DNA from 3 places in the Streptomyces sp. NPDC001549 genome. Region 3 is predicted to be linked to each of the others. Evidence: predicted binding sites of a transcription regulator. Region 3 holds the regulator's gene; each other region holds the start of a gene.
The links. The regulator HrcA, encoded in region 3, represses chaperone genes, less so after heat shock. The targets are predictions, from matches to a motif close to TTNGCACTCNGNNNNNCNGAGTGCNAA.
Positions count from the first base shown of each region.

Region 1: a site for HrcA is predicted at 685-711, ahead of groES (co-chaperone GroES). Genes of this name have one in related genera too.
Region 2: a site for HrcA is predicted at 1,560-1,586, ahead of groL (chaperonin GroEL). Genes of this name have one in related genera too.

Region 1 covers NZ_JBIAVJ010000016.1:57,808-60,007, reverse strand. The annotation lists gene ACFY04_RS24760 (hypothetical protein) at 1-394, opposite strand, end outside; gene groES (co-chaperone GroES) at 855-1,163, shown strand; gene groL (chaperonin GroEL) at 1,276-2,200, shown strand, end outside.
Region 2 covers NZ_JBIAVJ010000023.1:114,320-116,519, reverse strand. The annotation lists gene groL (chaperonin GroEL) at 1-1,392, opposite strand, end outside; gene ACFY04_RS31440 (cold-shock protein) at 1,775-1,981, opposite strand.
Region 3 covers NZ_JBIAVJ010000002.1:67,233-69,432, reverse strand. The annotation lists gene ACFY04_RS03225 (MBL fold metallo-hydrolase) at 1-353, opposite strand, end outside; gene hrcA (heat-inducible transcriptional repressor HrcA) at 500-1,516, shown strand; gene dnaJ (molecular chaperone DnaJ) at 1,517-2,200, shown strand, end outside.

The DNA of each region.
Region 1 (2,200 bases), on a different contig from region 3:
CCCAGGCGGGGAACGCGAAGGCGGTCAGTCCCACGCCTATCGGCCCGAGCGAGGTGCCGAGGTCCGTCTGCACGGCATGGTCGGCCGACGGCCCGCTGACACGGGCGGCCACCGGCGCCTTCGGCCGGTCGTCGAACATGCCGTCGATCCCGATCCCCGAGAGGGCGAACGATCCGTCGGAGGCGGTGAAGTCCCCCGCGCACGACATCCTCCGGTCCCCTTCGGCGTCGAAGTCGCCCCACGTGCAGATCTCCGCGCTGAACGTGCCTTCCACCCCCGTCAGCTGGGTGATCAGCCGCGGTACGGCCGCGTAGTACATGAAGATCCCGGCGGCGATGCCGACCGAGATCGGGACGGCATGGATCCATCGCACGCCGGAGTTCGTCCTGGTCATACCGGGGACAGTAGTGAGGTCGAACGGACGTGCGTGCGGTTTTTCGGCCCGCGGTCGCCGACGGCCGCGGGCGCCGCCACCGCCGCCACCGCTCCGCGTGAACGTCGCCTTCCGGCCGACGAGAACGCGAAGATCCTGATCGTCAGGCCCGCGGCCATCGGGACGGTGTCGCGCCGGCGCCGCTCTGCGTTTGTCCTGGCCAGGCGGTGGAGAGGGGTGGTCCCCGACGCCTGTGCGGCCCGGTGGGCGACGTTCCGGTTCCCCTTCGCGCAACGCCCGGCGGTCGGGAATTGGCACTCCGCTTGACCGAGTGCTAATCGCCGGAATAGTCTCGCACCTGGCACTCGCCCCTGGTGAGTGCCAACACAGCGACAGGCAGATCCGGCACCCGCGACGACGGATCGACCTGGTCGCCACCTCAGACAGTTAACCCCGGATCTCCGAAGGGGGAGGTCGGATCGTGACGACCACCAGCTCCAAGGTTGCCATCAAGCCGCTTGAGGACCGCATTGTGGTCCAGCCGCTGGACGCCGAGCAGACCACGGCTTCCGGCCTGGTCATCCCGGACACCGCGAAGGAGAAGCCCCAGGAGGGCGTCGTCCTCGCGGTGGGCCCGGGCCGCTTCGAGGACGGCCAGCGTCTCCCGCTGGACGTCACCGTCGGCGACATCGTGCTCTACAGCAAGTACGGCGGCACCGAAGTGAAGTACAGCGGCGAGGAGTACCTCGTCCTCTCGGCTCGCGACGTGCTCGCGATCGTCGAGAAGTAATTCTCTTCATCAGTACTGCTTTGAGCTGCGCCCCTGGTCACCCCGCTGATTGCCGGGCGGCGAGGGGCGCAGCTCGTTAAACCCGAGTTTTCGAGAGGGCTGAACCGCTCCCATGGCGAAGATCCTGAAGTTCGACGAGGACGCCCGTCGCGCCCTCGAGCGCGGCGTCAACAAGCTTGCCGACACGGTCAAGGTGACGATCGGCCCCAAGGGCCGCAACGTCGTCATCGACAAGAAGTTCGGCGCCCCCACCATCACCAACGACGGTGTCACCATCGCTCGCGAGGTCGAGCTGGACGACCCGTACGAGAACCTGGGCGCGCAGCTCGTGAAGGAGGTGGCGACCAAGACCAACGACATCGCGGGTGACGGCACCACCACCGCCACCGTGCTGGCCCAGGCGCTGGTCCGCGAGGGTCTGCGCAACGTCGCCGCGGGTGCTTCCCCGGCCGCCCTGAAGAAGGGCATCGACGCCGCGGTCAAGGCCGTGTCCGAGGAGCTCCTCGCGACCGCCCGCCCGATCGAGGACAAGTCCGACATCGCCGCCGTGGCCGCGCTCTCCGCGCAGGACCAGCAGGTCGGCGAGCTCATCGCCGAGGCGATGGACAAGGTCGGCAAGGACGGTGTCATCACCGTCGAGGAGTCCAACACCTTCGGCCTGGAGCTGGAGTTCACCGAGGGCATGGCCTTCGACAAGGGCTACCTCTCGCCGTACATGGTCTCCGACCAGGAGCGTATGGAGGCCGTCCTCGACGACCCGTACATCCTGATCAACCAGGGCAAGATCTCCTCGATCCAGGACCTCCTGCCGCTGCTGGAGAAGGTCATCCAGGCCGGCGCCTCGAAGCCGCTGCTGATCATCGCCGAGGACGTCGAGGGCGAGGCGCTCTCCACCCTCGTCGTCAACAAGATCCGCGGCACCTTCAACGCGGTGGCCGTCAAGGCTCCCGGCTTCGGTGACCGCCGCAAGGCGATGCTCCAGGACATGGCCACCCTCACCGGTGCCACCGTCATCGCCGAGGAGGTCGGCCTCAAGC
Region 2 (2,200 bases), on a different contig from region 3:
CTCGACGACGACGCCACCCTCAAGACCACCGTTGACGGCGATCTGCTTGAGCGGGGCCTCCAGCGCGAGCTTCACGGCGTTGGCGCCGGTCGCCTCGTCACCCTCCAGCTCCAGCTTCTCGAAGACCGCGGAAGCCTGCAGCAGCGCCACGCCACCACCGGCGACGATGCCCTCCTCGACGGCCGCCTTCGCGTTGCGAACGGCGTCCTCGATGCGGTGCTTGCGCTCCTTGAGCTCGACCTCGGTCGCGGCACCGGCCTTGATGACGGCCACGCCGCCGGCCAGCTTCGCGAGGCGCTCCTGGAGCTTCTCGCGGTCGTAGTCCGAGTCGGAGTTCTCGATCTCGGCGCGGATCTGGTTCACGCGACCGGCGACCTGGTCGCTGTCACCGGCACCGTCGACGATGGTGGTCTCGTCCTTGGTGATGACGACCTTGCGGGCGCGGCCGAGCAGGTCGAGACCGGCGTTCTCCAGCTTGAGGCCGACCTCCTCGGAGATGACCGTGCCGCCCGTGAGGATGGCGATGTCACCGAGCATGGCCTTGCGGCGGTCACCGAAGCCCGGGGCCTTGACGGCGACGGACTTGAAGGTGCCACGGATCTTGTTGACGACGAGGGTGGAGAGCGCCTCGCCCTCGACGTCCTCGGCGATGATCAGCAGCGGCTTGCCAGACTGCATGACCTTCTCCAGGAGCGGCAGCAGGTCCTTGACCGAGCCGATCTTGGAGTTGACGATCAGGATGTACGGGTCGTCGAGGGACGACTCCATGCGCTCCATGTCGGTGGCGAAGTACGCCGAGATGTAGCCCTTGTCGAAGCGCATACCCTCGGTGAGCTCCAGCTCCAGACCGAAGGTCTGGGACTCCTCGACGGTGATGACGCCTTCCTTGCCGACCTTGTCCATGGCCTCGGCGATGAGCTCGCCGATCTGGGTGTCGGCGGCGGAGATGGAGGCCGTCGAAGCGATCTGCTCCTTGGTCTCGACATCCTTCGCCTGGGCGAGCAGGGCGGCGGAGACGGCCTCGACGGCCTTCTCGATACCACGCTTGAGGGCCATCGGGTTGGCACCGGCGGCCACGTTGCGCAGGCCCTCGCGGACGAGCGCCTGGGCCAGGACGGTGGCGGTGGTCGTACCGTCGCCGGCGACGTCGTCCGTCTTCTTGGCGACTTCCTTGACCAGCTCGGCGCCGATCTTCTCGTACGGGTCCTCGAGCTCGATCTCCTTGGCGATGGAGACACCATCGTTGGTGATCGTGGGGGCGCCCCACTTCTTCTCAAGGACGACGTTGCGACCCTTGGGGCCAAGGGTGACCTTGACGGCGTCGGCGAGCTGGTTCATCCCACGCTCGAGACCACGCCGGGCCTCCTCGTTGAACGCAATGATCTTGGCCATCTGAAGTGGTCCTCCCGGACAGCGGTGGATTGCTCCCAGGACCGCGCCCGCGCCCGCGACGGACGGCCTGCGTGCCCGGCGGTTCCTTCCCGCCGGACCCTGCGGGCCTCACCGACCCGGTCCTCGTTTCAGTAGCACTCTCACGTGGAGAGTGCTAACGCCAATGATTAGCACTCGACCCCCGAGAGTGCAAGCGGCTTCGAAGAAGCCTCGTTGAGGGGTGGCGGTCGGGTGACGGGTGGGCGCAAGCGGCTTCGCGCAACGCCCCGCTACTCCCGGGCACACGCACGAGGGGCCCCCATCCCGTGTCCAGGATGTGGGCCCCTCGTGGTGTTCCAGGTCTTCGATGAAGACTGTGCGTCGGTGGTCGATCGCTCCAGGACTAGCCGAGTGCGAGCTTGACCATGTCCGCCTGCGGACCCTTCTGGCCCTGCGAGATCTCGAACTCGACCCGCTGACCCTCTTCAAGGGTGCGGTACCCGTCCATCTGGATGGCGCTGTAGTGGACGAACACATCCGCACCACCGTCGACCGCGATGAAGCCGTAGCCCTTCTCCGCGTTGAACCACTTGACGGTGCCCTGAGCCATGCCTAACTCCCCTATTACTGGCCCTTGCGCAGGAACGCACTTCACGATCCCGGGTCAGAACTTGCGTCGGAACGCGTCGACCGAGGCTGAATGTATCTGCGCGGATGCTGTCTGCAACAGGTCAATCCGATGAGAATTCTGGACACCGAGAAACATTGAAATAGAGTGAAAATTTGCCATACTCCAGGGCAACTCGGGCCTGACATATCTCGCCAAAGC
Region 3 (2,200 bases):
GCCGCCGCGAGCCCGTGCCGTACGGCGTCCCCGCGCAGCTCCTCGCGTCCCGTCGACAGCAGTGCGGCCAGCCCGACCGCCCCGAACGTCTCGGCCCCGGCGAAGGCCGCCCCGCCCAGGACGTGATCGAAATGACCGTGCGTGAATGCGATATGGGTCACGCGCCGGCCCGTGATCCGCTCCGCCTCGGCGCGTACCTGCGCGCCCTCCCGTACACACGAACCGGGGTCGATCAGAAGGACCGAATCCTCGCCCACCACCAGCCCCACGGTGCAGTCCCACACCGGCAGCCGCCGCCGGCCGGCCCGTCCCGTCAGCCGTTCCCAGCCGGACTCTTCCCAACGCACGTCCATACGGCGACGCTACCCTGGCGGGCCTCCCTTGCCAGGGGCTTACCGCCCGGCCGTACACTGAGCGGGGGCTCTCTGGCACTCGAACGATCAGAGTGCCAACGAACACGGCAGAAAACGGCAACGGACCACAGCTGGAGGTGTGCGCGATGCTCAGCGAACGCAGACTCGAAGTGCTGCGCGCCATCGTCCAGGACTACGTCGGGACGGAGGAGCCGGTCGGCTCCAAGGCGCTCACGGAGCGGCACCGGCTCGGCGTCTCGCCCGCCACCGTGCGCAACGACATGGCCGTGCTGGAGGAAGAGGGCTACATCGCCCAGCCCCACACCAGCGCCGGCCGGATCCCCACCGACAAGGGCTACCGGCTCTTCGTCGACAAGCTGGCGGGGGTCAAACCGCTGTCGTCGCCCGAGCGCCGGGCCATCCAGAACTTCCTCGACGGCGCCGTCGACCTCGACGACGTGGTCGGCCGCACGGTGCGGCTGCTCGCGCAGCTCACCCGGCAGGTCGCCGTCGTCCAGTACCCGAGCCTGACCCGTTCGACCGTCCGGCACGTGGAGCTGCTCTCGCTCGCTCCCGCGCGCCTGATGCTCGTACTGATCACGGACACCGGGCGGGTCGAGCAGCGGCTCGTCGACTGCCCGAGCCCCTTCGGGGAGACCTCGCTGGCGGACCTGCGGGCCCGGCTGAACAGCCGGGTCGTCGGGCGCCGCTTCACCGATGTGCCCCCGCTCGTCCAGGACCTCCCCGAATCCTTCGAGGCCGAGGACCGCAGCACCGTCTCCACCGTGCTCGCGACACTCCTCGAAACCCTGGTCGAGGAAGCCGAAGAGCGGCTGATGATCGGCGGTACCGCCAATCTCACCCGCTTCGGACACGATTTTCCCCTGACGATCAGGCCGGTGCTCGAAGCACTCGAGGAGCAGGTCGTGCTCCTCAAGCTGCTGGGCGAGGCCAACGAGTCGGGAATGGCCGTACGGATCGGGCACGAGAACGCCTACGAGGGACTGAACTCCACGTCGGTCGTCTCGGTCGGTTACGGTTCGGGCGGCGAAGCAGTCGCCAAACTCGGCGTGGTCGGACCGACCCGCATGGACTACCCCGGAACGATGGGAGCGGTACGCGCAGTGGCACGTTACGTCGGACAGATCCTGGCGGAGTCGTAAGTGGCCACGGACTACTACGCCGTTCTCGGCGTGCGCCGCGACGCATCGCAGGACGAGATCAAGAAGGCCTTCCGGCGCCTCGCGCGTGAACTCCACCCGGATGTGAATCCGGACCCGAAGACGCAGGAGCGCTTCAAGGAGATCAACGCGGCCTACGAGGTGCTGTCGGACCCGCAGAAGAAGCAGGTCTACGACCTCGGCGGCGACCCGCTGTCCTCCTCGGGCGGTGGCGGCGGAGCGGGCGGCTTCGGAGCGGGTGGCTTCGGCAACTTCTCCGACATCATGGACGCCTTCTTCGGCCAGGCCTCGCAGCGCGGCCCGCGCTCGCGGACCCGCCGCGGCCAGGACGCCATGATCCGCCTGGACCTGGAGCTGGACGAGGCGGCCTTCGGGACCACCAAGGACATCCAGGTCGACACGGCCGTCGTCTGCAACACCTGCTCCGGCGAGGGCGCCGCTCCCGGCACCTCGGCGCAGACGTGTGACATGTGCCGCGGCCGCGGTGAGGTCTCGCAGGTCACCCGGTCCTTCCTGGGCCAGGTCATGACCTCGCGCCCCTGCCCGCAGTGCCAGGGCTTCGGCACCGTGGTCCCGACCCCGTGCCACGAGTGCGCGGGCGACGGCCGGGTCCGCTCCCGCCGCAGCCTCACGGTCAAGATCCCGGCGGGTGTCGAGAACGGCACC